One region of the Peribacillus sp. QJM3NY_7 genome, then DNA from elsewhere that is predicted to be linked to it. Evidence: a T-box and tRNA genes for the amino acid it is inferred to sense, from the RefSeq annotation. Region 1 holds a T-box; the other regions hold tRNA genes.
What was found. The T-box of region 1 lies ahead of serS (serine--tRNA ligase). A T-box ahead of a tRNA ligase gene usually reads a tRNA of that ligase, here a tRNA-Ser.

Region 1 (10,341 bases):
TCTTTTCTCGCATGAGAGAAGATGGAAAGACGGTTTACGCTGTCACTTATAGATGGGCCCGCGGCGCATTAGCTAGTTGGTGAGGTAATGGCTCACCAAGGCGACGATGCGTAGCCGACCTGAGAGGGTGATCGGCCACACTGGGACTGAGACACGGCCCAGACTCCTACGGGAGGCAGCAGTAGGGAATCTTCCGCAATGGACGAAAGTCTGACGGAGCAACGCCGCGTGAACGAAGAAGGCCTTCGGGTCGTAAAGTTCTGTTGTTAGGGAAGAACAAGTACCAGAGTAACTGCTGGTACCTTGACGGTACCTAACCAGAAAGCCACGGCTAACTACGTGCCAGCAGCCGCGGTAATACGTAGGTGGCAAGCGTTGTCCGGAATTATTGGGCGTAAAGCGCGCGCAGGTGGTTCCTTAAGTCTGATGTGAAAGCCCACGGCTCAACCGTGGAGGGTCATTGGAAACTGGGGAACTTGAGTGCAGAAGAGGAAAGTGGAATTCCAAGTGTAGCGGTGAAATGCGTAGAGATTTGGAGGAACACCAGTGGCGAAGGCGACTTTCTGGTCTGTAACTGACACTGAGGCGCGAAAGCGTGGGGAGCAAACAGGATTAGATACCCTGGTAGTCCACGCCGTAAACGATGAGTGCTAAGTGTTAGAGGGTTTCCGCCCTTTAGTGCTGCAGCTAACGCATTAAGCACTCCGCCTGGGGAGTACGGCCGCAAGGCTGAAACTCAAAGGAATTGACGGGGGCCCGCACAAGCGGTGGAGCATGTGGTTTAATTCGAAGCAACGCGAAGAACCTTACCAGGTCTTGACATCCTCTGACAACCCTAGAGATAGGGCTTTCCCCTTCGGGGGACAGAGTGACAGGTGGTGCATGGTTGTCGTCAGCTCGTGTCGTGAGATGTTGGGTTAAGTCCCGCAACGAGCGCAACCCTTGATCTTAGTTGCCAGCATTCAGTTGGGCACTCTAAGGTGACTGCCGGTGACAAACCGGAGGAAGGTGGGGATGACGTCAAATCATCATGCCCCTTATGACCTGGGCTACACACGTGCTACAATGGATGGTACAAAGGGCTGCAAACCTGCGAAGGTAAGCGAATCCCATAAAGCCATTCTCAGTTCGGATTGCAGGCTGCAACTCGCCTGCATGAAGCCGGAATCGCTAGTAATCGCGGATCAGCATGCCGCGGTGAATACGTTCCCGGGCCTTGTACACACCGCCCGTCACACCACGAGAGTTTGTAACACCCGAAGTCGGTGAGGTAACCTTCATGGAGCCAGCCGCCTAAGGTGGGACAGATGATTGGGGTGAAGTCGTAACAAGGTAGCCGTATCGGAAGGTGCGGCTGGATCACCTCCTTTCTAAGGATAATTACGAGAGCGCTTTTGTTTTGTTCAGTTTTGAATGAGTGATTCATTCAATTAAATAGCAATCCCGCGATAAGCTTGGGAAGCAGAAGCTTATTATTTATGTGAATGGGCCTATAGCTCAGCTGGTTAGAGCGCACGCCTGATAAGCGTGAGGTCGATGGTTCGAGTCCATTTAGGCCCACCATTCCATTTCCCAAAACGGGGCCTTAGCTCAGCTGGGAGAGCGCCTGCCTTGCACGCAGGAGGTCAGCGGTTCGATCCCGCTAGGCTCCACCAATGAAACAATCACGTTGTGATTGGGACAGCTTGTTCCTTGAAAACTAGATAATAGATAGAAGGCAATTAATTTTTTTCAAAGCATCTGTAAGATCTTTTTTAACGGTTAAGTTAGAAAGGGCGCACGGTGGATGCCTTGGCACTAGGAGCCGATGAAGGACGGGACTAACACCGATATGCTTCGGGGAGCTGTAAGTAAGCTTTGATCCGGAGATTTCCGAATGGGGAAACCCACTGTTCGTAATGGAACAGTATCTTTACCTGAATACATAGGGTACTGAAGGCAGACCCGGGGAACTGAAACATCTAAGTACCCGGAGGAAGAGAAAGCAAACGCGATTTCCTGAGTAGCGGCGAGCGAAACGGAATTAGCCCAAACCAAGAGGCTTGCCTCTTGGGGTTGTAGGACACTCAACATGGAGTTACAAAGGAACGGGGTAAATGAAGCGACCTGGAAAGGTCCGTCGAAGAAGGTAAAAACCCTGTAGTTGAAACTTCGTTCCCTCCTGAGTGGATCCTGAGTACGGCGGGACACGAGAAATCCCGTCGGAAGCAGGGAGGACCATCTCCCAAGGCTAAATACTCCCTAGTGACCGATAGTGAACCAGTACCGTGAGGGAAAGGTGAAAAGCACCCCGGAAGGGGAGTGAAATAGATCCTGAAACCGTGTGCCTACAAGTAGTCAAAGCCCGTTAATGGGTAATGGCGTGCCTTTTGTAGAATGAACCGGCGAGTTACGATTTCATGCGAGGTTAAGTTGATGAGACGGAGCCGCAGCGAAAGCGAGTCTGAATAGGGCGAATGAGTATGAGGTCGTAGACCCGAAACCAGGTGATCTACCCATGTCCAGGGTGAAGTTCAGGTAACACTGAATGGAGGCCCGAACCCACGCACGTTGAAAAGTGCGGGGATGAGGTGTGGGTAGCGGAGAAATTCCAATCGAACCTGGAGATAGCTGGTTCTCTCCGAAATAGCTTTAGGGCTAGCCTCAAGATGAGAGTATTGGAGGTAGAGCACTGATTGGACTAGGGGCCCCCAACGGGTTACCGAATTCAGTCAAACTCCGAATGCCAAATACTTATTCTTGGGAGTCAGACTGCGAGTGATAAGATCCGTAGTCGAAAGGGAAACAGCCCAGACCACCAGCTAAGGTCCCAAAGTATACGTTAAGTGGAAAAGGATGTGGAGTTGCTTAGACAACCAGGATGTTGGCTTAGAAGCAGCCACCATTTAAAGAGTGCGTAATAGCTCACTGGTCGAGTGACTCCGCGCCGAAAATGTACCGGGGCTAAACGTATCACCGAAGCTGTGGATTGACACCGTATGGTGTCGATGGTAGGAGAGCGTTCTAAGGGCGTTGAAGTCAGACCGGAAGGACTGGTGGAGCGCTTAGAAGTGAGAATGCCGGTATGAGTAGCGAAAGAAGGGTGAGAATCCCTTCCACCGAATGCCTAAGGTTTCCTGAGGAAGGCTCGTCCGCTCAGGGTTAGTCGGGACCTAAGCCGAGGCCGAAAGGCGTAGGCGATGGACAACAGGTTGATATTCCTGTACCACCTATACATCGTTTGAACGATGGGGGGACGCAGAAGGATAGGGTAAGCGCGCTGTTGGATATGCGCGTCCAAGCAGTTAGGCCGGAAACGAGGCAAATCCCGTTTCCATTAAGGCGGAGCTGTGATGGCGAGGGAAATATAGTACCGAAGTTCCTGATTCCACGCTGCCAAGAAAAGCCTCTAGTGAGATGTAAGGTGCCCGTACCGCAAACCGACACAGGTAGGCGAGGAGAGAATCCTAAGGTGTGCGAGAGAACTCTCGTTAAGGAACTCGGCAAAATGACCCCGTAACTTCGGGAGAAGGGGTGCTTTTTAGGGTGAATAGCCCAGAAAAGCCGCAGTGAATAGGCCCAGGCGACTGTTTAGCAAAAACACAGGTCTCTGCGAAGCCGCAAGGCGAAGTATAGGGGCTGACACCTGCCCGGTGCTGGAAGGTTAAGGGGAGAGGTTAGCGCAAGCGAAGCTTTGAACCGAAGCCCCAGTAAACGGCGGCCGTAACTATAACGGTCCTAAGGTAGCGAAATTCCTTGTCGGGTAAGTTCCGACCCGCACGAAAGGTGTAACGATCTGGGCACTGTCTCAACGAGAGACTCGGTGAAATTATAGTACCTGTGAAGATGCAGGTTACCCGCGACAGGACGGAAAGACCCCGTGGAGCTTTACTGCAGCCTGATATTGAATTTTGGTACAGCTTGTACAGGATAGGTAGGAGCCTGAGAAGCCGGAGCGCCAGCTTCGGTGGAGGCGTTGGTGGGATACTACCCTGGCTGTATTGAAATTCTAACCCGCGCCCCTTATCGGGGTGGGAGACAGTGTCAGGTGGGCAGTTTGACTGGGGCGGTCGCCTCCTAAAGAGTAACGGAGGCGCCCAAAGGTTCCCTCAGAATGGTTGGAAATCATTCGTAGAGTGTAAAGGCACAAGGGAGCTTGACTGCGAGACCTACAAGTCGAGCAGGGACGAAAGTCGGGCTTAGTGATCCGGTGGTTCCGCATGGAAGGGCCATCGCTCAACGGATAAAAGCTACCCCGGGGATAACAGGCTTATCTCCCCCAAGAGTCCACATCGACGGGGAGGTTTGGCACCTCGATGTCGGCTCATCGCATCCTGGGGCTGTAGTCGGTCCCAAGGGTTGGGCTGTTCGCCCATTAAAGCGGTACGCGAGCTGGGTTCAGAACGTCGTGAGACAGTTCGGTCCCTATCCGTCGCGGGCGCAGGAAATTTGAGAGGAGCTGTCCTTAGTACGAGAGGACCGGGATGGACGCACCGCTGGTGTACCAGTTGTCTTGCCAAAGGCATAGCTGGGTAGCTACGTGCGGACGGGATAAGTGCTGAAAGCATCTAAGCATGAAGCCCCCCTCAAGATGAGATTTCCCATGGCGCAAGCTAGTAAGATCCCTGAAAGATGATCAGGTTGATAGGTCAGAGGTGGAAGCATGGTGACATGTGGAGCTGACTGATACTAATAGATCGAGGACTTAACCAACGCTTTTTAAAAAAATGAAATACCTTCTTATTATCTAGTTTTGAAGGAACAACGTTCCTTTTATGTTTGGTGGCGATAGCGAAGAGGTCACACCCGTTCCCATTCCGAACACGGCAGTTAAGCTCTTCAGCGCCGATGGTAGTTGGGGGTTTCCCCCTGTGAGAGTAGGACGCCGCCAAGCCATTTAAAAAGATCAGCCATCCGGCTGGTCTTTTTTTGTCGTTTCAGGTCAGATCATTTCACCAATAGGGTGTTGGAAGGATCAGATGTGGAACCTTTCCGACTTAATCCATTCAAATATTAAAAATGGCACCTTAGCTTGGCTTATTTTAAGGAATTGCACAATGCAAGGGTAATCGTCATTAGGCATGGTTTTCATCAGCTCTGCCCACCATTCTGTTTCATAACGAGCTATTATGCTAAGGTTATAAGAAATCAAATAATGAATCAAAAGTTCAGGTAATGAAAAAGCGGACGAATCTTTATTCAGAGATAGCATGAATTGTCCTTCTTCCAAATTATACCGTATTGGAGATGTGGCATTATGAATGGGAACACCCTCTGTTTTTAAATGCAGTGTTCCGGCAGCTTCCGAAATACTGTAAATTTGATTTGTTTTAGCTTTCAAAAATTCTTCCAATCGACTGCTGGACATTTGATAGCTATCCAATATGGTTGAAGGCAATTGAAAACCATTGGGAGAGGGTAGCAGGGCGACGAAATTTTTCTTGGAAATGGACCATGTAAAGTTTTGCATATCCGGGATTTCCTTCATAAGTGTACCCATGGAAAACTTTTCACCTTCCAGATGCTTGATATGAAATAATTTCTCGGCGATGCAGGTGAAAAGTCCATTTTTTTGCGTTTTTACTTCATCCTTCAGAAATTCATATTGTTGCTTTTTCTTTTTCCTCGTAGTTACCCCATGGGCAAGCATCGAAGTCGATTCCGGATAGTTAGGATCAATCGTGAGCAGACAAGCCTTTAATAATTGGGCGAATCCATAAAATGTAAGGATTGGTTGAATGGAAAGTGGTGCAATGGCTGCCTGATTATAATAAGTTTTGGCATGTTCAAGATGGTAAATAAATGGATAACAATTATCATAACTTTTTATTTCCGCTTCTGCTATTTTTTCTTGTGTGTAACATTTTTGTAAAAAAAGTTGAGAGGAAGATGCGGAAAAAAAAGGTGTATATTTATCGAAATTATCATTGTTTTCAGGCATTGCAGCTGTCCTCCGAATTAATAGAATAATCAAACATTTATTTCTCTTCTTGACAGTAGTATGTCCTATTGATAACCTACAAATAATATTTTTAAGCAGGAGGGGAAAATAATGTGGGAAAATAAATTTGCAAAAGAAGGTTTAACCTTTGATGATGTCCTATTAATTCCAGCGAAATCAGAGGTTTTGCCGAAAGATGTCAACCTTCAAGTCAACTTAGCTGAAAACTTAAAGCTCAACCTTCCTATCATCAGTGCAGGAATGGATACCGTGACAGAAGCAGAGATGGCGATTGCCATGGCTCGTCAAGGCGGATTGGGTATCATTCATAAAAATATGTCCATTGAAGCACAAGCTGAACTGGTGGATAAAGTAAAACGTTCAGAAAGCGGTGTAATTACCGATCCATTTTTCTTGACGCCAGATCACCAGGTATTCGATGCAGAGCATTTAATGGGTAAATATCGCATTTCGGGTGTTCCTGTAGTCAACAATATTGAGGATCAAAAACTTGTGGGTATCATTACAAACCGTGATTTGCGATTTATTTCCGATTTTTCCTTGAAGATTTCCAGTGTCATGACTGTTGAGAATCTCGTCACAGCACCAGTAGGAACTAACTTGGAACAAGCAGAGAAGATTCTTCAAAAGTATAAAATCGAAAAGCTTCCTCTTGTAGACGATAATGGAGTTCTTAAAGGACTTATTACGATCAAGGATATCGAGAAAGTCATTGAGTTCCCGAATTCGGCGAAAGATAAGCAAGGGAGATTGCTTGCAGGTGCTGCAGTCGGAGTCACTAAGGATACAATGAAGCGTGTTGAAATGCTTGTTAAGTCCCATGTCGATGCAATTGTACTTGATACAGCTCATGGTCATTCAGAAGGCGTCCTTGAAATGGTGAAGGAAATCCGCGCGACTTATCCTGAATTGACGATCATTGCCGGTAATGTTGCAACAGCTGAAGGGACGAAAGCATTGATTGAAGCGGGAGCCGATGTAGTGAAAGTGGGAATCGGACCAGGGTCAATCTGTACGACAAGGGTTGTAGCCGGTGTAGGTGTTCCACAAATCACGGCAGTCTTCGATTGTGCAACAGAAGCAAGAAAGCATGGTAAAACGATTATCGCTGATGGCGGAATTAAATATTCAGGAGATATCGTTAAAGCCCTGGCTGCAGGCGGACATGCAGTAATGCTTGGCAGTATGCTTGCAGGTGTAACTGAAAGCCCTGGCGAAACGGAAATTTTCCAAGGTCGCCGTTTTAAAGTGTATCGGGGTATGGGATCTGTTGCTGCAATGGAAAAAGGATCTAAAGATCGTTACTTCCAGGAAGATAACAAGAAATTCGTTCCGGAAGGCATCGAAGGGCGCCTTCCATACAAAGGACCTCTATCAGATACCATTTTCCAACTGATTGGCGGCATTCGTTCAGGTATGGGATATTGCGGTACAGCCACATTGGAAGAGTTGAGAGAAAACTCTCAATTTGTCAAAATGACCGGTGCAGGATTAAGGGAGAGCCATCCTCATGATGTCCAAATCACTAAAGAAGCACCGAACTACTCAATGTAATGAATTTAACATATAATCGTCATTAAAATTTATTATTAAAATAGACAGAGTCTGCGATTACTCTGTCTATTTTTTTTATTTTTTCTGTGATAAACTAGACAAGGTGTCAAGGGATTTACATAAAGTTTCTTCTTTGTTATAGAGATTAGCTTAAAAGTTGGAGGTATTGGAAATTGAAAAAAATCAGCAAGATGACCCTCATTTTCACTTTTGTTTTTGTTCTTGTTATGTCGCAATTTGCCTATCAACCGGGGGAAGCTGTTGCTGAATCTGATAATTTAGGTTTAAAAGCAGAGGCAGCCATCATAATCGATGGTGAAACGGGACAAATCGTGTATGAAAAAAATGCCGATAAAGTATTAGGGATTGCATCCATGTCTAAAATGATGACCGAGTACATCATAATGGAGTCAATTGAAAATGGGAAAATCAGTTGGGATCAAAAAGTAAAAATAAATAAATATGTACATGACCTTTCAAAAGCACCCAATTTGTCGAATGTTGGGTTAACGGAAGGTGAAGATTATACAGTTAAGGAACTATATCAAGCTATGGCCGTCTATTCAGGAAATGCGGCAACAGTAGCTTTAGCACAGCTAGTTTCCGGAAGTGAAAAGAGCTTCGTTAAGTTAATGAACGAAAAAGCAAAGGAATTAGGCTTGAAACATCATAAATTCGTTAACGCCAGCGGGTTGAATAACTCCGATTTATTAGGGCAATATCCTTCAGGTGATGAAGATGATGAAAATATCATGACAGCAAAAGATACTGCACTTCTTGCTTATCGTTTAATAAATGATTATCCGGAAGTTTTAAAAATCGCCAGCATTCCTAAATTGAAGTTCCGTGATGGAAAAGAATATCCAAACTTCAACTGGATGCTGCCTGGCCTGATTTTTGAATATAAAGGCGTAGACGGACTAAAGACGGGATCTACCGACTTTGCCGGTTATGGTCATACAGGGACGGTTATCCGGGACGGTCAGCGCTATATCACGGTGGTCATGAAGTCCACTAATAAAAACGAACGTTTTGCAGATAGCACTAAGCTTATGAACTATGCTTATGCAACATTTAAAAAGGAAAAAGTCCTTCCAGCCAACTACCAGGTGAAAGGGAAAGAAACACTTTCAGTAGTGAAAGGCAAGGAAAAAGACGTTAAGATTCAATCTGAAAAAGCAATCGAGCTACTTGTTGAAAATGGTGGGAAAGACAACTATAAAACAGACTTAGTGATCGATAAAAACAAATTGAATGATGATGGTAAGCTGACTGCACCAATCAAAAAAGGTGAAAAGCTAGGCTACATCACAGTCACTCCTAAAAAAGGAGAAGATTACGGGTACATCAACGGCGATCCAGTTAAGGTTAACGTCGTAGCTGCCGAATCCGTTGAAAAGGCAAACTGGTTCGTATTATCAATGCGGGCGGTTGGCGGATTCTTTGGAGACGTTTGGAGCAGTGTAGCTTCCACTGTTAAAGGATGGTTTTAAGTTTACTGTATAAAACGGTTGCGTAATGTATAAAATTATAGTACATTATGGAAAACAATCTGATTATATAAGAAAGCAATGACAGGAAATAGTAACAAGTATTTCTTTCTATAGAGAGCCGATGGCTGGTGGAAATCGGTGTGAGAGTTTTGTGAATCCCTCCTGGAGCAGAGTATGGAAAGCCTTTTGGGCCAGTAAATACTTTCGGTTAAAAGCCGTTATCGTGATAAGTGGTAGGCGTTTTTCATAGGCCTTCAACTAGGGTGGCAACGCGGGTTAACTCTCGTCCCTTCTTCAGGGGACGGGAGTTTTTTGCGTTCTTTGATAAATCATCAAAAATATTAAGGAGGAACTGAAATGTTGGATTTGAAATATGTAAGAAATAATTTTGAAGAAGTGAAGCGTGTATTGCAATTCAGAGGGGAAGATTTAACTGATTTAGGGAAATTCGAGGAACTGGATGTAAAGCGCCGGACCTTGATTGCTGAAACGGAAAAGTTGAAAAGCCAAAGAAATGAAGTTTCACAGCAAGTGGCCATATTGAAACGGGAGAAAAAAGATGCAGATCAGTTGATTGCGGAAATGCGTGAAGTCGGTGACCGTATAAAAGGTTTCGATGATGAGCTTCGTGAAGTTGAAGCACAATTAGAAACATTACTTCTTTCCATTCCTAATATACCGCATGAAAGCGTGCCTGTTGGTGAGACGGAAGACGATAATGTCGAAATCCGTAAATGGGGGGAGTTACCTGAATTCAAGTTTGAACCGAAACCACACTGGGATGTAGCTGGAGATCTAGGCATCCTGGATTTTGAAAGGGCAGCAAAAGTGACCGGAAGCCGATTTGTATTTTATCGCGGTCTTGGTGCCCGATTAGAGCGTGCACTAATTAGCTTTATGTTAGACCTTCATGTTGAGGAACACGGATATGAAGAAATGCTGCCGCCATATATGGTGAACCGTGCAAGCATGACTGGGACAGGTCAATTGCCAAAATTCGAAGAGGATGCTTTCCGTATTGAAAGTGATGATTACTTCTTGATTCCTACAGCTGAAGTGCCGGTGACAAATTTCCATCGTGATGAAATCATGAGCACGGACGATCTGCCGATTAGCTATGCGGCATACAGTGCTTCATTCCGTTCAGAGGCAGGATCTGCGGGCCGTGATACGCGAGGGCTAATTCGTCAGCACCAGTTCAATAAAGTTGAACTAGTGAAGTTCGTGAAGCCGGAAGATTCCTATGCAGAGTTGGAAAACCTTACAGGTCATGCCGAAAAGGTCCTCCAATTGCTGGGTCTTCCATACCGAGTGCTAAGCATGTGTACAGGTGATCTTGGTTTCACAGCTGCT
Region 2 (10,341 bases), 620 kb from region 1:
AAATATCACGTTCCGGGGAATCTTATAGGGAGCCAAATACTCCTTGCAATATTCGAGCAGTTCGCTCTCACCCAGCTCTGCACCTTGATGCAGGACAACAAAAGCAAGCGGGACCTGTCCCCATTTTTCATCTTCTGTCCCCGTCACTCCCGCTTCGAACACATCGGGGTGTGTACTAAGGACATTTTCAATCTCGGCCGGGTAGACATTTTCACCGCCGGAAATGATTAAATCCGAGCGTCGGTCAAGCACATATAAAAAACCTTCCTCATCGAGATAACCAAGGTCCCCAGTATAAAGCCATCCATCGATAATGGCCTGCTGTGTAGCATCCATCCGATTAAAATAGCCTTTCGTCACATTCGGACCCGATACCACGATTTCCCCCACTGCACCCGGTTCACACATCGTGCCGTCTTTCTCAATCCGTAACTGCGAAGGAAACAAAGGCTTTCCCGCAGAGCCGATTTTTGCCATGCTATATTCCGGTGCCAGCGTCACAATCTGTGAAGACGTTTCGGTCATCCCATATGTTTGATAGACGGGAATCCCTTTCTCCTTACATACCTCAAGCAAATGGACGGGTGCAGGGCCGCCGCCCAACAGGAAACAGCGGAAGGTTTTTGGATAGCTTGTTCCCTTCATATCCTGCACCATCCTATTCAGCATCGCCGTCACGACCGAAATGATCGTCACGCCATTTTCCTGGATGCTCCGGTTTGCTTCCCGTTCATCAAAACGTTCCGCCAAAACGACTTTCATGCCATAAATCACATTTTTCATCAAGATGGATAAACCGCTAATATGAAAGATCGGAACCGCACAATACCAAGAATCTTCTTCATGCAATCCAAGGTTCAAAACAGACCCTACGGCACTCCACCAATGGTTGCCGAATGTTTGGATCACCCCTTTTGGATTTCCTGTCGTGCCAGATGTATACATGATCGTAGCGGTATCCTCAAGGTAAAACTCTTGAAGTATCACTGCTGTGCCTTCATCCGGCAATTCTTCCATTAAGTGAAGCTTCAAATCCGGGAGAATCTCACCAATATCAGCGAGTTTGCCGGAGAAGGACCCTTCCGAAACCAGATAGGCAGTTTTGCTGTCCTCGATCTGCCAGGACAGCTCTTTTGCCGTTAGCTTATTATTCAGCATCACAATCTTCACACCCAGATGAAATAGTGCATGGATAACGACAACACCATCAATATGGTTACGGAGCAAAACCGCGCATGAATCGCCAGCGCCCAGACCAATGCTTGAAAGCCTTCCAGCCATCTTCTCCGATAAAGTATACAGTTCAAGAAAGCTATACGTATGACCTTCAAACTCAATTGCCGGGCGATCCGGTGAAAGATGCGCCCGATTTTTAAGCCAGTTCGGCAACTTTTCTTCTGCCATTACTGCTTCCCCTCTTCCTTTTTGATATAGAAAACAGCCCGGCGATTTTCCGCCAAGCTGTCAGTCTCATCGATTCACGCGTTTCATTAAGGGAAACGAGGGAATTGCCCAAAGTCCGGAGTGCGTTTTTCTTTGAATGCATCGCGGCCTTCTTTTGCTTCTTCTGTTGTATAGTATAAAAGTGTAGCGTCACCAGCCAATTGCTGAAGACCTGCAAGGCCATCCGTATCAGCGTTCATTGCCGCTTTCAGGAAACGAAGTGCAGTCGGGCTCTTCTCAAGCATTTCTTCACACCATTTAACCGTTTCCGCTTCTAATTGGTCTAAAGGCACGACCGTGTTGACCAATCCCATATCCAATGCTTCCTGTGCATTGTATTGACGGCATAGGTACCAGATTTCACGCGCCTTTTTATGACCCACGATACGTGCAAGGTAGCCAGAACCATAACCAGCATCAAAGCTTCCTACATTCGGTCCAGTTTGTCCGAAAATTGCATTGTCAGCAGCAATCGTCAAGTCACATACCACGTTCAAGACATTACCTCCGCCAATTGCATATCCTGCCACCATGGCTACGACTGGTTTTGGAATGACGCGGATCAAACGTTGCAAATCAAGAACATTTAGACGCGGAATGTTATCTTCACCCACATATCCGCCATTTCCGCGGACTTTTTGGTCTCCGCCTGAACAGAATGCTTTGCCGCCTACACCTGTTAAAATAATGACACCAATGCTGGAATCATCACGCGCCCTTGCAAATGCATCAATCATTTCAGCAGTCGTTTTTGGCGTGAATGCATTATGTACATGCGGTCGATTGATGGACACTTTCGCAATCCCGTTATATTTTTCATACAAAATCTCATCATATTCACGTATTGTTTCCCATTGAATCGTCACATTAATTCCTCCTTTTATTTCGCTTTAAAAACTCACTTATTATTTTACCAAACTTTTCTCCAACTTCCACATGAATCGCATGTCCCGCATCATTTATTATTTTCCATTCGGCGCGCTTCAGCTCTTTTTTCATCGAGTCCGCTATTCGACAAAACTTATGGTCAAGTTCACCGGTTACAAGGAGCACCGGGAAATCAAGGGTTTGCAGTTGTTCCCAGTAAGAAGCCTGACTGCCGGTCCCCATGCCAAGAAGGCTATTGGAAAGGCCGGCAGGGTCATTTGCCAACCGCTGCTCCCGAATGGCTGACCTGGTTTTGGCCGACAACCGTTTTTGGCTTTCAAACAGCGGGATGTTTTCCCATTGATCCACAAACGCTTCCATGCCATTTGCAAGAATCCGTTCGGCAAGCCTCCGATCATTTCCCCTTCGGATTTCCCGTTCCTCTTCTGTTAAAAGACCTGGTGAAGCACTCTCCAGTATCAATGTATCAACATACTCAGGATACAAACAGGCAAATCCCAATCCGAGCCTTCCGCCCATCGAGTATCCAAGGATATGGGCTTTCGGGAAATGTAACACATCCAAAATATACTTGATATCCTCAGCCACATTTTCCAGCTCATACCTTCGATAGTCAGCTGGTGATGCAGACATGCCATGTCCGATGATGTCGACCATGATCAGCGTATACCTGTCACTCAGTAGCGGGATGAGAAATTTCCATGTATCCCGATTTCCCGTAAATCCATGCAAAAGAACAAGAGGATCCCCATTTCCCGTTATTTCAACAGCATAATTGACATCCTTGCTGACAATATTCATGATATTTCCCTGTCTAACACCATTTTTATTTCCTGGGAAACAAAGCTCCACAAATTTCGATGCTTTTGTAAATTGGACTCTCTTTCTGTCGGTACTTCGATGATTTTCAGACCTTGAATTTCGAACGACTCTGTAAATACCTTCTCGAACTCATCCCAATTTTGCACCTTGTTGTATTTACCGCCATAAAGCTGGGCAGTATGTGAAAAATCAAGCCCATGAGGCGTGCCGAATAGCGTTTCGAAATGTTCCCTCTCATTCGCCTGCGGCAAGAAGGAAAAAATGCCGCCGCCATCATTATTAACCAGCAAAATCGTGATATTTTGTTTTTGAAGTTTTGCTGCAAGCAAGCCATTCATATCATGGAAAAAGCTTAAATCCCCGATTGCCAGCACTGAATTTTTCGATACCGTGCTCACGCCAAGTGCAGTGGAAACGACACCATCGATGCCATTCGCCCCGCGATTGGCAATGGTTTGGATTCCTTTTTCATTATTCAAAAAGAAAGTATCCAAATCACGTATAGGCATACTATTCCCGACAAATAACGTCGACTCCAATGGCATCATATCAGCAAGCAAGGCGAACAGCTTGCCTTCGCTTAACTCCGCTTCATCCCTGACGGAGGCTAAGGCATCCTTCGTCGCTCCGTTGACGGTTTGCCATAAGCGAAGCCATTCATCATCAGGGGAAGAAGTAATGCCTTCAGCTATTCGCAGACAAAAATCTTTCTCTTCGCTGTAAATCATATTCGTTGCCAAACCGGCTGGTTCGCGCCAGCCTGCTCCGCCATCGACGACCAAAGTAATCGCCTGTTTTTGTTTTTTCATGAATAACAATAACGGTTTAGAAACAGGCATTGCCCCGAATCGCAAGATCACTTCCGGCCTGAACGCCGCTTTTGCTGTTTCATCGCGCAGAAATGTATCGTACGCATCAATGATGTTGGCTTTATCATGACTTCCGCTCCTTAACTGTGAAAGGGGATCAGCCAGTACCGGAAAAGCAAGCTTTTTCGCTAATGCGACAATGGCTTCCTTCATCTCTGGATGCGGTAATTCACCACATACAATGATACCTTGCTTAGCTTTTGACAATGTAGTTGCAACCACTTCTATTTGTGATGCGGACAATGACCGTTCTCCACTGTCAATCAACACTGCAGGCTTCCTTTTATTTTGCCTGAACTCTTTTGCTTGATCCAGGTCCGGAATCAATGGTTCTCGAAGCGGGAAATTCAAATGTACAGGCCCTGCCGGTTCAGCGGCCGCTGTAGCCACTGCCCTTGCACCGACCGTTCTGGCATACCGCATCATCCCTTCCGTGCTTTCAGGAAGTGCCATTTCGACAAACCATTTTACATGTCTCCCGTAAAGGTGTATTTGATCGATCGCCTGCGGGGCTCCGACATCTCGCAATTCATGCGGACGGTCAGCGGTAAGTACAATAAGCGGCACTCTTGAATAGAAAGCCTCGATGACGGCTGGGTAATAGTTTGCAGCGGCTGTACCGGACGTACAAAGAAGTCCGACAGGTTCTCTTAAGACCTTAGCCAAACCAAGGGCAAAAAAAGCAGCCGAACGCTCATCCACATTAATATGAATTTCGATATCAGGATGTTCCACTAGCAGCAAAGCCAGTGGCGTGGATCGTGAACCTGGGCTCACCACCACATGCTTCACCTCATTTTGTGCAAGCTCATCGACGAATGAAGCAGCATACGCTGTCAATGCATCTCGGTCATTCATTAAGATTTCCTCCTAAAGCACTTAACATCGGATTGAATTTAATCCCCGTTTCCCGGAATTCACTTTCGGGTGTCGAATCTTCCACTACTCCGCATCCGGCAAAGAGCGATGCCTCATTGTTCTGTATCAGGGCAGAACGTATCCCTACAGCGAATTCCCCGTTCCCATACGTATCCACCCAGCCTAAAGGACCCGCATAAAATCCGCGTTCCAGACCTTCCAATTCCCGAATTCGGACAACAGCCTTTTCTTTTGGAAGTCCGCCCATGGCAGGTGTGGGATGGAGGTTCTCGACAAATTCAAAAATCGTGACACCTTTCTTGGATATACCGCGAACCGGTGTGTACAAATGCTGGATATGTCGGTTTTTCATAAGTGTCGGTCCGGCTGGGACCATCACCTTTTCGCATACAGAATCAAAAGCATTGGATATCATCGACACGACATATTGATGCTCTTGTAAATTCTTTTGGTCATGAAGCAATTCTTCACCAAGACAAACATCTTCTTGCTCATCTTTCCCTCGCCGCATCGATCCGGCAAGGCATGTAGAAAAAACTTCATTTCCCTGTTTCTTAATCAAACGTTCGGGAGTGGCACCGACAAAACAGTCACCACCAGCCTCCAAACTGAAAATATAACTCAATGGCTGCTCAGCAATCAATCGTTCAAGCACTTTCCCCGAATCGATGGAACGTTCAAAACCAAGTCGAAGCTCCCTTGCCAAAACAATCTTGTCGAGATCTGTCGTCTTGATTTCCTGAACAGCCTCTGCGACCGTCCGCTTCCATTCCTCAGGTTCGACTTCCCTCTGCATAACTAGGGAATTTGCACCCAATCCATTGCCATCCAAGCTTTCGAAGAGGAAAGCTTCCCGTTCATTTATCATATCTATGAAGAGTTTTTCTGAATCATCAGGCGAACAAAGTAAGTTTGTCGTTAAGTAAGCTTGTTTCCCCACCATTGACAGCATGAAGGCAGGTATATAAAATAGGTTGTCCCCGAACTGATTCCAAAGGAGCGTACTGTCAGTTTCATAATCAAAAGAAAAGCCCCCAAACAGTAAAGGACCTGTCGCTTCTACATCGGTCACTCCTGTTTTGACAGCATCATTCTGCAGTTTGATCCAGCTCTTTTCGACTTCTCTATAACGTTCGGCATTCGATGCCGCTTTGAGTTTCTTAACATTGCCTAAACCGGTGATGGTTATTTCCTTTGCAGGGTCCTCCCAGAAAAAGCGTTCACCTGCATACCGTTCTCTTCCAGCTTGATAAAATGAAAGGGGGCTGTTGCATTTAATCTTCTTAATATGACTGAATAGAACTTGATCATTCAAGTCCTTCGCCTTTTGTATAGCTGAAGCCAGTCCCTGAAACTGTTCAGTTTCCTCTGAGATAGCCAAAAAAATCCCCCCAAATGTACATTTTAAAAGCTATTTAACCTATTTAAAGATACACCTCCCTTGAACCTCATGTCAATAAAACGCCCCTTTACCGAACGATTCTTCCCTGCTTTTTTCCTTATTATATGAATCTTAGCGAATGTAGAGAAATACCCTTGATTTTGGAAATGAATCACCCATGAATTTCAATTACACCCATACTCACTTTTCCTGCATTTATTAGGATAACCTTTTGTGCAACATTTTAATATTTGTTATAATTTCGAGAGAACCAATAATGATTTTGAGGAGAGAAATAATGCAAACAGAATACGACGGACTTCCCCTTAAACGGACCTGGAAGATTTGGTGGGAGTTAATTCGTCCACATACACTAACCGCAGCTTTTGTCCCAGTCTTACTTGGAACTGTGATTGCACTTTTGGAAGATGGAGTGAATTGGTTACTATTCGCTGCCATGATGGTTGCAAGTATCCTGATTCAAGCTGCAACCAATTTATTCAATGAATACTATGATTTCAAGAGAGGCCTGGATACGGAGGAATCCGTAGGCATCGGAGGCGGGATCGTCCGTCATGGGATGACCCCCAGACTAATCATGAACTTGGCCCTTGGCATGTATGCCATCGCCTTGATCATTGGAATCTATATCTGTGCCGCATCGTCTTGGTGGCTAGCTGCAGTAGGCCTCGTTTGCATGCTTGTCGGCTATCTTTATACAGGCGGTCCCCTGCCCATTTCATATACACCGTTCGGGGAACTTTTTTCTGGATTGTTCATGGGCTTTTTGATAATCCTGATCGCCTTTTTCATTCAAACCGGTGATGTTTCTTCAACAGCCATCTTAATTGCCATTCCAAGTGGGATACTGGTAGGGCTGATCAACTTATCCAATAACCTCCGGGATCATGATGGGGATAAGGCACATGGCCGCAAAACGATGCCAGTCGTGATGGGCAGGAAAAACGCCCTGACATTCATGGCAATCATGTTCGCTTTCTCTTATCTATGGCTTGTTGGGCTCGTTCTTACCGGAAGCGTTACGGCTTGGATTCTCCTTGCCTTCCTTAGCATACCGAAGGCAATGGCCGCAATAAAAGGCTTCGTAGGTAAAACACAGCCGATCACGATGGTGCCGGCAATGAAAGCCACTGCCCAAACGAACACCTTCTTTGGTTTACTCATGGCCATTGGATTATTCATCAGCTATCTTATATAGTCTCCGGGGACTGAGCCCATCCGCTCAGTCCTTTTTTCTATCTTCCGTTCCATATTGTTTTCCTATACTCCGATTCGGGTAATAGATAATACAACCACCTTACCAATATAAAAAGAGATTTGGACTTTAGTTTAGAAGGAGTGAATTGGATATGGCAACGAAACAACAAACGCAAAAATTAAAAAAAGAACTGCTTCAGGAAAAAAATGAGCTATGTAAAAGAATTCAAAATGATGAACAATCCGTTCTGGATAAAAGCCAGACGGAATCCGTAAGTGAATTATCATCCTATGATAATCATCCTGCAGACCTAGGGACCGAATTATTCGAGATGGAACGGAATCAAGCACTCGATGAGCATGCACAATCCGAAATGGAGAAAATAGAAGAAGCTTTGAAAGCCATGGAAGAAGGATCGTATGGCCATTGTAAAACCTGCAATAAGGAAATCCCCATCGAGAGGCTTGAAGCGATCCCAAGCACCCTCTACTGTGTCGAGCATGCCCCAGAACGAACGCTTTCACAAGACAGGCCAGTGGAAGAGGATATACTGATTCCATCCAAGGGTGATCATTTTGAAAATCGTCATGGAATCGAAATGGCGGCTAAAGAAGATAGCTTTGGTGAAGTGGCCAAATTCGGTACATCAGAAACGCCATCTGATTATACCGGTGATCATGACAATTACAATGATCTTTATAAAAACGAGGATGAAACGGATGGATTTCCTGAAGACTATGAAGGATTTGCAGCAAATGATATCGAAGGAAAAACGAGAGTGGATATACCGAACAAAAAGCAAAAGGAATATGAAGATACCCTGAAAGAAGAAAATATAGAATCCCAACTTGGAGACATTCCCTATAAACAAAAAGATGGTTATATCAAGGAAAATAAATGAAAAAAAGAAGCATACATGAATGTATGCTTCCTTTTTTGTTATGACCCGTACGGGATTCGAACCCGTGTTACCGCCGTGAAAGGGCGGTGTCTTAACCGCTTGACCAACGGGCCAACTGGCGGAGAAGGAGGGATTTGAACCCTCGCGCCGCTCGCGCGACCTACACCCTTAGCAGGGGCGCCTCTTCAGCCTCTTGAGTACTTCCCCATGGCTCCGCAGGTAGGACTCGAACCTACGACCGTTCGGTTAACAGCCGAATGCTCTACCACTGAGCTACTGCGGAACAATATGAATATGGTGGGCCTAAATGGACTCGAACCATCGACCTCACGCTTATCAGGCGTGCGCTCTAACCAGCTGAGCTATAGGCCCATATTTGGAGCGGGTGAAGGGAATCGAACCCTCATCATCAGCTTGGAAGGCTGAGGTTTTACCACTAAACTACACCCGCGAAATGGGGCGACTGATGGGAATCGAACCCACGAATGCCTGAACCACAATCAGGTGCGTTAACCACTTCGCCACAATCGCCGTAATTTTGTAAAATATGGTGGCTCAGGACGGAATCGAACCGCCGACACAAGGATTTTCAGTCCTTTGCTCTACCGACTGAGCTACTGAGCCACATATGTATTCAATTTAAATAATGGCGGTCCCGACGGGAATCGAACCCGCGATCTCCTGCGTGACAGGCAGGCATGTTAACCGCTACACCACGGGACCTAATAATTGCGGGGACAGGATTTGAACCTGCGACCTTCGGGTTATGAGCCCGACGAGCTACCGGACTGCTCCACCCCGCGACGGTAATAATGAAACGATTAGCATCAAGTTTTCGTGAATATTGTTTTGCATGCATCCTTTATGTAAGGTTGTTTTAAAACAACTTGCTGCTTTTAGAAAAAATGGAGGAGGTAGAGGGATTCGAACCCCCGCGGGATTTGACTCCCCTGTCGGTTTTCAAGACCGATCCCTTCAGCCGAACTTGGGTATACCTCCACGGCTTAAAAAAATGAATATGGTGGACCTTGTAGGACTCGAACCTACGACCGGACGGTTATGAGCCGTCTGCTCTAACCAGCTGAGCTAAAGGTCCTTATATTTATTGGTAGCGGCGGAGGGGATCGAACCCCCGACCTCACGGGTATGAACCGTACGCTCTAGCCAGCTGAGCTACACCGCCAATATAATATAAGTTTCTGATTGAAAAATGGTGGAGCCTAGCGGGATCGAACCGCTGACCTCCTGCGTGCAAGGCAGGCGCTCTCCCAGCTGAGCTAAGGCCCCATTCATTAAAAATCACGTGGTCGGGAAGACAGGATTCGAACCTGCGACCCCTTGGTCCCAAACCAAGTGCTCTACCAAGCTGAGCTACTTCCCGCAATAAAAACATGGTGCGCCCGGCGGGAGTCGAACCTACAACCTTCTGATTCGTAGTCAGATGCTCTATCCAATTGAGCTACGGGCGCATATTTATGATGGTGCCGAGGACCGGAATCGAACCGGTACGGTAGTCACCTACCGCAGGATTTTAAGTCCTGTGCGTCTGCCAGTTCCGCCACCCCGGCACATACGAAAAGTGGAGCGGAAGACGGGATTCGAACCCGCGACCCCAACCTTGGCAAGGTTGTATTCTACCACTGAACTACTTCCGCATGAAAGATGCGGGTGAAGGGACTTGAACCCCCACGCCTTGCGGCGCCAGATCCTAAGTCTGGTGCGTCTGCCAATTCCGCCACACCCGCATATAAATGGTGAGCCATGAAGGATTCGAACCTTCGACCCTCTGATTAAAAGTCAGATGCTCTACCAACTGAGCTAATGGCTCGTGCTTGTACTATCTTAAAAAGTGGTGCCGGCAAGAGGACTTGAACCCCCAACCTACTGATTACAAGTCAGTTGCTCTACCAGTTGAGCTACACCGGCAGGTGTAAAATGG
Region 3 (10,341 bases), 780 kb from region 1:
ATCAAAATCCGTTGCCTTACCGCTTGGCTATAGCCCATTAACGTTGTAATCATTATATCATATTTTTTAAAATGGGGCGACTGATGGGAATCGAACCCACGAATGCCTGAACCACAATCAGGTGCGTTAACCACTTCGCCACAATCGCCATTATAGAATTTAAATTGGCAGGGGTAGTAGGACTCGAACCCACACTGGAGGTTTTGGAGACCTCTGTTCTACCTTTAAACTATACCCCTGTAATAAAAATGGTGGAGGGGGGCAGATTCGAACTGCCGAACCCGAAGGAGCGGATTTACAGTCCGCCGCGTTTAGCCACTTCGCTACCCCTCCGCATATAGATGAAACATGGTGCCGGCAAGAGGACTTGAACCCCCAACCTACTGATTACAAGTCAGTTGCTCTACCAGTTGAGCTACACCGGCACTACTATGGTGGCTCAGGACGGAATCGAACCGCCGACACAAGGATTTTCAGTCCTTTGCTCTACCGACTGAGCTACTGAGCCAAACAATAAAAATGGCGGTCCCGACGGGAATCGAACCCGCGATCTCCTGCGTGACAGGCAGGCATGTTAACCGCTACACCACGGGACCATAGATTGCGGGGACAGGATTTGAACCTGCGACCTTCGGGTTATGAGCCCGACGAGCTACCGGACTGCTCCACCCCGCGACGGTAATAATGTTGCTATTATACATCAAGTTTTCGTGTTAAGCGTTTCAATGGGCTGAATAATCAATCCTTTATGCAGAAACAACCTGATCTTATTGAAAATGGTGGAGGATGACGGGATCGAACCGCCGACCCTCTGCTTGTAAGGCAGATGCTCTCCCAGCTGAGCTAATCCTCCAAAATGTTGTCTAAATGGTGACCCGTACGGGATTCGAACCCGTGTTACCGCCGTGAAAGGGCGGTGTCTTAACCGCTTGACCAACGGGCCAGGTATAAATGGCGGAGAGCAAGGGATTTGAACCCTTGAGACAGGGTTACCCGTCTACACGATTTCCAATCGTGCTCCTTCGGCCACTCGGACAGCTCTCCAATAATGGCTCCGCAGGTAGGACTCGAACCTACGACCGTTCGGTTAACAGCCGAATGCTCTACCACTGAGCTACTGCGGAACAATATAAGCTTGGCGACGTCCTACTCTCACAGGGGGAAACCCCCAACTACCATCGGCGCTGAAGAGCTTAACTGCCGTGTTCGGAATGGGAACGGGTGTGACCTCTTCGCTATCGTCACCAAACAATGTTAACATTTTTTCAAGACATATATTATTATAACGTCTTTTTGAGAAAATGCAAGAAGAAATTTTCATTCCTTCAAAACTAGATAATAAGAAGGTATTTCATTTTTTTAAAAGCGTTGGTTAAGTCCTCGATCTATTAGTATCAGTCAGCTCCACATGTCACCATGCTTCCACCTCTGACCTATCAACCTGATCATCTTTCAGGGATCTTACTAGCTTGCGCCATGGGAAATCTCATCTTGAGGGGGGCTTCATGCTTAGATGCTTTCAGCACTTATCCCGTCCGCACGTAGCTACCCAGCTATGCCTTTGGCAAGACAACTGGTACACCAGCGGTGCGTCCATCCCGGTCCTCTCGTACTAAGGACAGCTCCTCTCAAATTTCCTGCGCCCGCGACGGATAGGGACCGAACTGTCTCACGACGTTCTGAACCCAGCTCGCGTACCGCTTTAATGGGCGAACAGCCCAACCCTTGGGACCGACTACAGCCCCAGGATGCGATGAGCCGACATCGAGGTGCCAAACCTCCCCGTCGATGTGGACTCTTGGGGGAGATAAGCCTGTTATCCCCGGGGTAGCTTTTATCCGTTGAGCGATGGCCCTTCCATGCGGAACCACCGGATCACTAAGCCCGACTTTCGTCCCTGCTCGACTTGTAGGTCTCGCAGTCAAGCTCCCTTGTGCCTTTACACTCTACGAATGATTTCCAACCATTCTGAGGGAACCTTTGGGCGCCTCCGTTACTCTTTAGGAGGCGACCGCCCCAGTCAAACTGCCCACCTGACACTGTCTCCCACCCCGATAAGGGGCGCGGGTTAGAATTTCAATACAGCCAGGGTAGTATCCCACCAACGCCTCCACCGAAGCTGGCGCTCCGGCTTCTCAGGCTCCTACCTATCCTGTACAAGCTGTACCAAAATTCAATATCAGGCTGCAGTAAAGCTCCACGGGGTCTTTCCGTCCTGTCGCGGGTAACCTGCATCTTCACAGGTACTATAATTTCACCGAGTCTCTCGTTGAGACAGTGCCCAGATCGTTACACCTTTCGTGCGGGTCGGAACTTACCCGACAAGGAATTTCGCTACCTTAGGACCGTTATAGTTACGGCCGCCGTTTACTGGGGCTTCGGTTCAAAGCTTCGCTTGCGCTAACCTCTCCCCTTAACCTTCCAGCACCGGGCAGGTGTCAGCCCCTATACTTCGCCTTGCGGCTTCGCAGAGACCTGTGTTTTTGCTAAACAGTCGCCTGGGCCTATTCACTGCGGCTTTTCTGGGCTATTCACCCTAAAAAGCACCCCTTCTCCCGAAGTTACGGGGTCATTTTGCCGAGTTCCTTAACGAGAGTTCTCTCGCACACCTTAGGATTCTCTCCTCGCCTACCTGTGTCGGTTTGCGGTACGGGCACCTTACATCTCACTAGAGGCTTTTCTTGGCAGCGTGGAATCAGGAACTTCGGTACTAAATTTCCCTCGCCATCACAGCTCCGCCTTAATGGAAACGGGATTTGCCTCGTTTCCGGCCTAACTGCTTGGACGCGCATATCCAACAGCGCGCTTACCCTATCCTTCTGCGTCCCCCCATCGTTCAAACGATGTATAGGTGGTACAGGAATATCAACCTGTTGTCCATCGCCTACGCCTTTCGGCCTCGGCTTAGGTCCCGACTAACCCTGAGCGGACGAGCCTTCCTCAGGAAACCTTAGGCATTCGGTGGAAGGGATTCTCACCCTTCTTTCGCTACTCATACCGGCATTCTCACTTCTAAGCGCTCCACCAGTCCTTCCGGTCTGACTTCAACGCCCTTAGAACGCTCTCCTACCATTGACACCATACGGTGTCAATCCACAGCTTCGGTGATACGTTTAGCCCCGGTACATTTTCGGCGCGGAGTCACTCGACCAGTGAGCTATTACGCACTCTTTAAATGGTGGCTGCTTCTAAGCCAACATCCTGGTTGTCTAAGCAACTCCACATCCTTTTCCACTTAACGTATACTTTGGGACCTTAGCTGGTGGTCTGGGCTGTTTCCCTTTCGACTACGGATCTTATCACTCGCAGTCTGACTCCCAAGAATAAGTATTTGGCATTCGGAGTTTGACTGAATTCGGTAACCCGTTGGGGGCCCCTAGTCCAATCAGTGCTCTACCTCCAATACTCTCATCTTGAGGCTAGCCCTAAAGCTATTTCGGAGAGAACCAGCTATCTCCAGGTTCGATTGGAATTTCTCCGCTACCCACACCTCATCCCCGCACTTTTCAACGTGCGTGGGTTCGGGCCTCCATTCAGTGTTACCTGAACTTCACCCTGGACATGGGTAGATCACCTGGTTTCGGGTCTACGACCTCATACTCATTCGCCCTATTCAGACTCGCTTTCGCTGCGGCTCCGTCTCATCAACTTAACCTCGCATGAAATCGTAACTCGCCGGTTCATTCTACAAAAGGCACGCCATTACCCATTAACGGGCTTTGACTACTTGTAGGCACACGGTTTCAGGATCTATTTCACTCCCCTTCCGGGGTGCTTTTCACCTTTCCCTCACGGTACTGGTTCACTATCGGTCACTAGGGAGTATTTAGCCTTGGGAGATGGTCCTCCCTGCTTCCGACGGGATTTCTCGTGTCCCGCCGTACTCAGGATCCACTCAGGAGGGAACGAAGTTTCAACTACAGGGTTTTTACCTTCTTCGACGGACCTTTCCAGGTCGCTTCATTTACCCCGTTCCTTTGTAACTCCATGTTGAGTGTCCTACAACCCCAAGAGGCAAGCCTCTTGGTTTGGGCTAATTCCGTTTCGCTCGCCGCTACTCAGGAAATCGCGTTTGCTTTCTCTTCCTCCGGGTACTTAGATGTTTCAGTTCCCCGGGTCTGCCTTCAGTACCCTATGTATTCAGGTAAAGATACTGTTCCATTACGAACAGTGGGTTTCCCCATTCGGAAATCTCCGGATCAAAGCTTACTTACAGCTCCCCGAAGCATATCGGTGTTAGTCCCGTCCTTCATCGGCTCCTAGTGCCAAGGCATCCACCGTGCGCCCTTTCTAACTTAACCGTTAAAAAAGATCTTACAGATGCTTTGAAAAAAATTAATTGCCTTCTATCTATTATCTAGTTTTCAAGGAACAAAGCAGAAAGAATCCATCACATCGTGATGTTTGTCTTTCCTATTTGAATGAATTACTCATTCAAAACTGAACAAAACAAAAGCGCTCTCGTAATTATCCTTAGAAAGGAGGTGATCCAGCCGCACCTTCCGATACGGCTACCTTGTTACGACTTCACCCCAATCATCTGTCCCACCTTAGGCGGCTGGCTCCATGAAGGTTACCTCACCGACTTCGGGTGTTACAAACTCTCGTGGTGTGACGGGCGGTGTGTACAAGGCCCGGGAACGTATTCACCGCGGCATGCTGATCCGCGATTACTAGCGATTCCGGCTTCATGCAGGCGAGTTGCAGCCTGCAATCCGAACTGAGAATGGCTTTATGGGATTCGCTTACCTTCGCAGGTTTGCAGCCCTTTGTACCATCCATTGTAGCACGTGTGTAGCCCAGGTCATAAGGGGCATGATGATTTGACGTCATCCCCACCTTCCTCCGGTTTGTCACCGGCAGTCACCTTAGAGTGCCCAACTGAATGCTGGCAACTAAGATCAAGGGTTGCGCTCGTTGCGGGACTTAACCCAACATCTCACGACACGAGCTGACGACAACCATGCACCACCTGTCACTCTGTCCCCCGAAGGGGAAAGCCCTATCTCTAGGGTTGTCAGAGGATGTCAAGACCTGGTAAGGTTCTTCGCGTTGCTTCGAATTAAACCACATGCTCCACCGCTTGTGCGGGCCCCCGTCAATTCCTTTGAGTTTCAGCCTTGCGGCCGTACTCCCCAGGCGGAGTGCTTAATGCGTTAGCTGCAGCACTAAAGGGCGGAAACCCTCTAACACTTAGCACTCATCGTTTACGGCGTGGACTACCAGGGTATCTAATCCTGTTTGCTCCCCACGCTTTCGCGCCTCAGTGTCAGTTACAGACCAGAAAGTCGCCTTCGCCACTGGTGTTCCTCCAAATCTCTACGCATTTCACCGCTACACTTGGAATTCCACTTTCCTCTTCTGCACTCAAGTTCCCCAGTTTCCAATGACCCTCCACGGTTGAGCCGTGGGCTTTCACATCAGACTTAAGGAACCACCTGCGCGCGCTTTACGCCCAATAATTCCGGACAACGCTTGCCACCTACGTATTACCGCGGCTGCTGGCACGTAGTTAGCCGTGGCTTTCTGGTTAGGTACCGTCAAGGTACCAGCAGTTACTCTGGTACTTGTTCTTCCCTAACAACAGAACTTTACGACCCGAAGGCCTTCTTCGTTCACGCGGCGTTGCTCCGTCAGACTTTCGTCCATTGCGGAAGATTCCCTACTGCTGCCTCCCGTAGGAGTCTGGGCCGTGTCTCAGTCCCAGTGTGGCCGATCACCCTCTCAGGTCGGCTACGCATCGTCGCCTTGGTGAGCCATTACCTCACCAACTAGCTAATGCGCCGCGGGCCCATCTATAAGTGACAGCGTAAACCGTCTTTCCATCTTCTCTCATGCGAGAAAAGAACGTATCCGGTATTAGCTCCGGTTTCCCGAAGTTATCCCAGTCTTATAGGCAGGTTGCCCACGTGTTACTCACCCGTCCGCCGCTAATCTCAGGGAGCAAGCTCCCATCGATTCGCTCGACTTGCATGTATTAGGCACGCCGCCAGCGTTCGTCCTGAGCCAGGATCAAACTCTCCGAAGAAATGTTTGACTTGCTCATTTGCTTTTTTGATAGTGTGTGCTCACTTAAAATTTAACGTTGGCGCTTTGTTTTGTTCAGTTTTCAAAGAGCAATTTCGATGTCGTCTACTTCGTAAGCGACTTTTACATCTTATCATGTTTTCAACTCTGTTGTCAACATGTTTTTTTATTTTTTTGTTTTGATGAAGCTGCGAAAGCTGATGTCCCGCAGCGACATGTATTAATATAACACCTATATTATTATTGGTCAACAATAAAAATGCATTTTTTTAAAAGTTTTTTGATACACGATAAAACCGATGATATACCTCGTGCCCTTTTGTCTCCACTTTGATGACATCGATTACCTTCTTCTCTATCAAATATTCCAATAAAACGCCTAGGTCTACTGAATAAAACTTAACTTCCGGATGATCCATAAGCTCTGCAATCGTCCACGGATCTTCTTTCATTCCCATTATTTCGACCAAATGCTGTGAACCTGCATTCGTCCTCGAATATATAAGAAATTCGCTCGCAAGGAATAAAAGCTCCAATCTTTTTTCGAGCGTTTCCTCACTGCTGATCAATTCTTTATACAGCTTGTAAATTTCAGGTTCCATATGCTTCACTTGGTTCCAGACAGTAACCTCCGGATAAAAGCCCTGTTCTATTATCTCCAAACGGGCCAAATGATGCAGGGAATGAACGATATGATTGTATGCCTCAAGATGATGGCCTTTTTCAAAGAAGCTTTTCCCATCCATGTACCTGCGAATTAACTTCGCGAACTCCATCCCCATCTTTAACTTCCTTCCATAGAAGGGGAACTCCCGGATTTCGGTTTTCAAACGGTCCAGATATTCGTTCCGGTCAAAAAGGACCTTCCCATTATATATCCAGTCAACCACTTTACGGTTCGTGCCTAATAGGAGCCATTCTTTTAATTGGTCTTCCTTTACGATATGCAGGGCCGCCTTTTTATCCTGGTATGTGTAGTGTTTTAAAAACACGGCCTCTTCTGCTTCGTCTGCAATTACAAAAAGGATGTAGTCAAACGTATCGGTAATCGGGCTATTATCATCTCTTTTTTCTACTAACAAGATTCCAAGTGTAGATTTTAAACTTGCTCGCTCTTGATAAATCGGGCGAAGGATATCTTCCATCATAAATTCCTCCAAAACCTTTTTTTTAGATTTTCGGCAAAACTCTTCAAATTCCTGCTTAGTTCCCTTACCCCAAACCATTTCAATTCAAAAGTAATATGTATCCTTTATTTCTTTTTTGTTCCATCCATTGTTTATGTTATAGTTAAAGTTATATTTTAGGAGGGACAATCCATGGCTAAATATTCTAGCAAAATCAATAAAATACGCACTTTTGCTTTGAGTTTGATTTTCATTGGCTTTATCGTAATGTACCTTGGGCTTTTCTTCAAAACACATCCTGTTGTCATGACGATTTTCATGGGGCTGGGCCTTTTATTCATAATCGCAAGCACAGGGGTTTATTTCTGGATTGGAATGCTTTCTACAAAATCGATCCAGGTTGTCTGCCCTAACTGCAGCAAACCTACAAAAATACTAGGACGTGTAGACATTTGCATGCATTGTGAAGAACCATTGACACTTGACAAAAAGTTGGAAGGCGAAGAATTCAATGAAAAATATAACCGGAAAAGCCTGCATGATTAAGTCGATTAGCTGAATTCCCTTTCACGAAGGCTTTAACAATTGTATCATTTCTTCATAAACATGAAAAAAAGTTCCAACCAAGTGGAGGAACTTTTTTTAATGCGATTCTTTTTTCGCACAATCCATACAGTCGCCGTAGATTTCCATCCGATGGTGACTAACATTGAAACCAGTGACTTGTGCTGCGAAATGCTCGACTTCATCCAATGCAGGATAATCGAAGTCCACAATTTTCCCGCAAGTTTGGCAAATTACATGATAATGATTCGTCGTCACAAAATCAAACCTTGCCGAAGAATCCCCATACGTAAGTTCTTTTACCAAACCTACCTCACGGAACACACGCAGGTTGTTATAAACCGTTGCCACACTCATATTCGGAAACTTGCCTTCCAGCGCTTTATATATATCATCAGCGGTAGGGTGGGACATGCAGCTTATCAAATACTCAAGTATTGCATGGCGTTGAGGAGTTATTCTTACACCGGTATCTTTTAAGGAATCCAACGCTTCTTTTAACTGAACTTCAGACACCGTCATCCACCTCTTTTTCTTATTAAGTATGCATTCTTAAATTATAATGTTTATAAATAGTGTACCTTTTATACGTTGAATTTGTCAATAATTCAATGGCTTAACCATTCTTTTTTAGTTTATTCATGAAGACTTGATTCTTTCCCATTTTTGCATTGAACTTAGTATCCCCTAGATAAGTCGATTACGTTGGTGAAGTCTTTTCCAGCTTTCAGGTATTCACGCATATTTTTTTCGAATATAGCAAAGGTCCTTGGTAAATATTCTCCGCTTTTACTTGAAAGATGCGGTGTGACTGTAACATTCTCCATCCTCCAAAACGGATGCCCTTTTCCTAAAGGCTCCGGATCAAATACATCCAAGATGGCATGAGACAATTCCCCGGCATCCAGGGCTTCGATCAGCACTTCATCTTTAATCAGGTCACCGCGGCCAATATTCACGAATACTGCAGATTCTTTCATGGCTTTGAAGTGTTCTTTTTGCAGAAGGCCCTTCGTTTCATCCGTACTTGGCAGGACGGATACAATATAATCGGCTCCCGGTATGGCTTCCAATAAATGATCCAGGTCATAAAGGTGATCAATGGATTCCACAGTTTTCCCGCTCCGGTTCACTCCTATCGTCTTCATCCCAAAGGCTTTCCCAAGACGAGCCACTTCCCCACCTATTGCACCCACACCCAATACGAGCATGGTCTTGCCATTCAATTCCCCTACTTCAATCTTTCTATCCCACAATTCTTCCTTTTCATTCTTCATAAGCAGCTTCAATTTCTTTTCATATTGCAAAAGCATCCCTATCGTATACTCGGCCATCGGGATTTTATGTATGCCTCTTGCGTTGGTCACCATAATGCCTCGTTCCTCGATGGCTTTAAATGGCATTAGTTCCATCCCTGCACTCATGACCATGATCCATTTCAAGTTCGCTGCTTTCTCAATGATTTCTTCAGTTAAATCTTCACCATATGTAATTAAGATTTCCGCTTCACGAAGCGGCCCATCTTTCCATTCTTTTTGATAAATGAAGTTCAAATCAGGAAAAGCTTTCATCATTTTCATTTGGATACCTTCATTCGGAATGACAGTCGAAAGTATTAACATGTTTATCTCCCCCTTTTATTAACATAAAAAAACACGGGCTCTATGTGTCCCGCGCAACTTTCTCTGAGGAGGTATTCCCTTAATAAAGCATATTCGGGTGTCCCCTTTTTGAGTTGGACAAAAGCCTCATCCTTATTAAAAAAGGCTTTATTTTAAAGAATTTGGGTTTAATGCATGTAATTCCGGCAAAACAAAAAAGCCATCCCTTCTGATCAGGACGTCGTCGAAATAGATGTCACCGCCCCCATATTCCGGACGCTGGATCAAGACCATATCCCAATGTATCGATGACCGGTTTCCATTATCCGCTTCATCATAGGCAAGCCCAAGAGCCAAGTGCAGACTCCCGCTTATTTTCTCATCGAACAAAACATCGTCCATAGGTTCCAATATGTATGGATTGATTCCAATAGCGAACTCCCCTATAAACCGGGACCCTTCATCAATATTCAGAATTTGGTTCATTTCAAGATCACGATTGGAAGTCGCTTTAATGATTTTCCCCTTTTTCAAGTTTAATTCTATATCACTAAAGGTAATTCCTTCATAGGTTGTGGGTGTGTTGAAGGATATCCTTCCATTGAGACTATCTTTTATGGGTGCCGTAAATACTTCCCCATCCGGTAAATTCTTTTTTCCGGCACATATGACGGCCGGCATACCTTTGATGGAAAAGGTCAAATCTGTCCTTGGTGAAACGATCCTGACTTTGTCAGTACGTTGCATCAAATGTTTTAACGGCTTCAAAGCCGCCTCCATTTTCCCGTAATCCATTGTGCATACGTTCAAAAGAAAGTCTTCGTATTTATTGAAGGTCATGCCGGCTTTTTGCGCTGCTGCCTTGGTGGGATAATTAAGTAAGACCCAACGTCGGTTGTTTACATAAAAAAGTGTAGGGGAATTCATGGCCTCCCCTTGGAGACGGTGCCTCTCGATGGGAACATCAGTCATTTCCGCATTGTTTTCTTCCCCAGTGATGATGATGACCGCATCGATATCCG

Region 2: it encodes a tRNA-Ser, which carries the amino acid that the T-box ahead of serS (serine--tRNA ligase) is inferred to sense. The anticodon was not compared.
Region 3: it encodes a tRNA-Ser, which carries the amino acid that the T-box ahead of serS (serine--tRNA ligase) is inferred to sense. The anticodon was not compared.

The regions. Positions count from the first base shown of each region.
Region 1 is NZ_CM149663.1:10,112-20,452, forward strand. Features, by position in the region: rRNA gene AC0VX1_RS00040 (16S ribosomal RNA) at 1-1,370, shown strand, start outside; tRNA gene AC0VX1_RS00045 (tRNA-Ile) at 1,487-1,563, shown strand; tRNA gene AC0VX1_RS00050 (tRNA-Ala) at 1,580-1,655, shown strand; rRNA gene AC0VX1_RS00055 (23S ribosomal RNA) at 1,760-4,692, shown strand; rRNA gene rrf (5S ribosomal RNA) at 4,758-4,873, shown strand; gene AC0VX1_RS00065 (YaaC family protein) at 4,955-5,920, opposite strand; gene guaB (IMP dehydrogenase) at 6,032-7,495, shown strand; gene AC0VX1_RS00075 (D-alanyl-D-alanine carboxypeptidase family protein) at 7,669-8,988, shown strand; T-box leader at 9,058-9,282, shown strand; gene serS (serine--tRNA ligase) at 9,346-10,341, shown strand, end outside.
Region 2 is NZ_CM149663.1:4,935,364-4,945,704, forward strand. Features, by position in the region: gene AC0VX1_RS23780 (o-succinylbenzoate--CoA ligase) at 1-1,404, opposite strand, end outside; gene menB (1,4-dihydroxy-2-naphthoyl-CoA synthase) at 1,491-2,303, opposite strand; gene menH (2-succinyl-6-hydroxy-2,4-cyclohexadiene-1-carboxylate synthase) at 2,311-3,132, opposite strand; gene menD (2-succinyl-5-enolpyruvyl-6-hydroxy-3-cyclohexene-1-carboxylic-acid synthase) at 3,129-4,880, opposite strand; gene AC0VX1_RS23800 (isochorismate synthase) at 4,873-6,282, opposite strand; gene AC0VX1_RS23805 (1,4-dihydroxy-2-naphthoate polyprenyltransferase) at 6,581-7,501, shown strand; gene AC0VX1_RS23810 (TraR/DksA C4-type zinc finger protein) at 7,653-8,402, shown strand; tRNA gene AC0VX1_RS23815 (tRNA-Glu) at 8,444-8,515, opposite strand; tRNA gene AC0VX1_RS23820 (tRNA-Ser) at 8,519-8,609, opposite strand; tRNA gene AC0VX1_RS23825 (tRNA-Asn) at 8,611-8,685, opposite strand; tRNA gene AC0VX1_RS23830 (tRNA-Ile) at 8,698-8,774, opposite strand; tRNA gene AC0VX1_RS23835 (tRNA-Gly) at 8,780-8,853, opposite strand; tRNA gene AC0VX1_RS23840 (tRNA-His) at 8,858-8,933, opposite strand; tRNA gene AC0VX1_RS23845 (tRNA-Phe) at 8,951-9,026, opposite strand; tRNA gene AC0VX1_RS23850 (tRNA-Asp) at 9,050-9,125, opposite strand; tRNA gene AC0VX1_RS23855 (tRNA-Met) at 9,132-9,205, opposite strand; tRNA gene AC0VX1_RS23860 (tRNA-Ser) at 9,309-9,401, opposite strand; tRNA gene AC0VX1_RS23865 (tRNA-Ile) at 9,422-9,498, opposite strand; tRNA gene AC0VX1_RS23870 (tRNA-Met) at 9,509-9,585, opposite strand; tRNA gene AC0VX1_RS23875 (tRNA-Ala) at 9,614-9,689, opposite strand; tRNA gene AC0VX1_RS23880 (tRNA-Pro) at 9,707-9,783, opposite strand; tRNA gene AC0VX1_RS23885 (tRNA-Arg) at 9,795-9,871, opposite strand; tRNA gene AC0VX1_RS23890 (tRNA-Leu) at 9,882-9,970, opposite strand; tRNA gene AC0VX1_RS23895 (tRNA-Gly) at 9,983-10,057, opposite strand; tRNA gene AC0VX1_RS23900 (tRNA-Leu) at 10,066-10,147, opposite strand; tRNA gene AC0VX1_RS23905 (tRNA-Lys) at 10,155-10,230, opposite strand; tRNA gene AC0VX1_RS23910 (tRNA-Thr) at 10,253-10,328, opposite strand; tRNA gene AC0VX1_RS23915 (tRNA-Val) at 10,339-10,341, opposite strand, start outside.
Region 3 is NZ_CM149663.1:789,908-800,248, reverse strand. Features, by position in the region: tRNA gene AC0VX1_RS03810 (tRNA-Gln) at 1-37, opposite strand, end outside; tRNA gene AC0VX1_RS03805 (tRNA-His) at 73-148, opposite strand; tRNA gene AC0VX1_RS03800 (tRNA-Trp) at 166-239, opposite strand; tRNA gene AC0VX1_RS03795 (tRNA-Tyr) at 250-333, opposite strand; tRNA gene AC0VX1_RS03790 (tRNA-Thr) at 350-425, opposite strand; tRNA gene AC0VX1_RS03785 (tRNA-Phe) at 433-508, opposite strand; tRNA gene AC0VX1_RS03780 (tRNA-Asp) at 521-596, opposite strand; tRNA gene AC0VX1_RS03775 (tRNA-Met) at 602-675, opposite strand; tRNA gene AC0VX1_RS03770 (tRNA-Val) at 778-853, opposite strand; tRNA gene AC0VX1_RS03765 (tRNA-Glu) at 869-943, opposite strand; tRNA gene AC0VX1_RS03760 (tRNA-Ser) at 953-1,044, opposite strand; tRNA gene AC0VX1_RS03755 (tRNA-Asn) at 1,050-1,124, opposite strand; rRNA gene rrf (5S ribosomal RNA) at 1,134-1,249, opposite strand; rRNA gene AC0VX1_RS03745 (23S ribosomal RNA) at 1,369-4,301, opposite strand; rRNA gene AC0VX1_RS03740 (16S ribosomal RNA) at 4,478-6,028, opposite strand; gene AC0VX1_RS03735 (nucleotidyltransferase-like protein) at 6,297-7,172, opposite strand; gene AC0VX1_RS03730 (YgzB family protein) at 7,347-7,700, shown strand; gene perR (peroxide-responsive transcriptional repressor PerR) at 7,797-8,240, opposite strand; gene AC0VX1_RS03720 (D-2-hydroxyacid dehydrogenase) at 8,396-9,340, opposite strand; gene AC0VX1_RS03715 (aminopeptidase) at 9,488-10,341, opposite strand, start outside.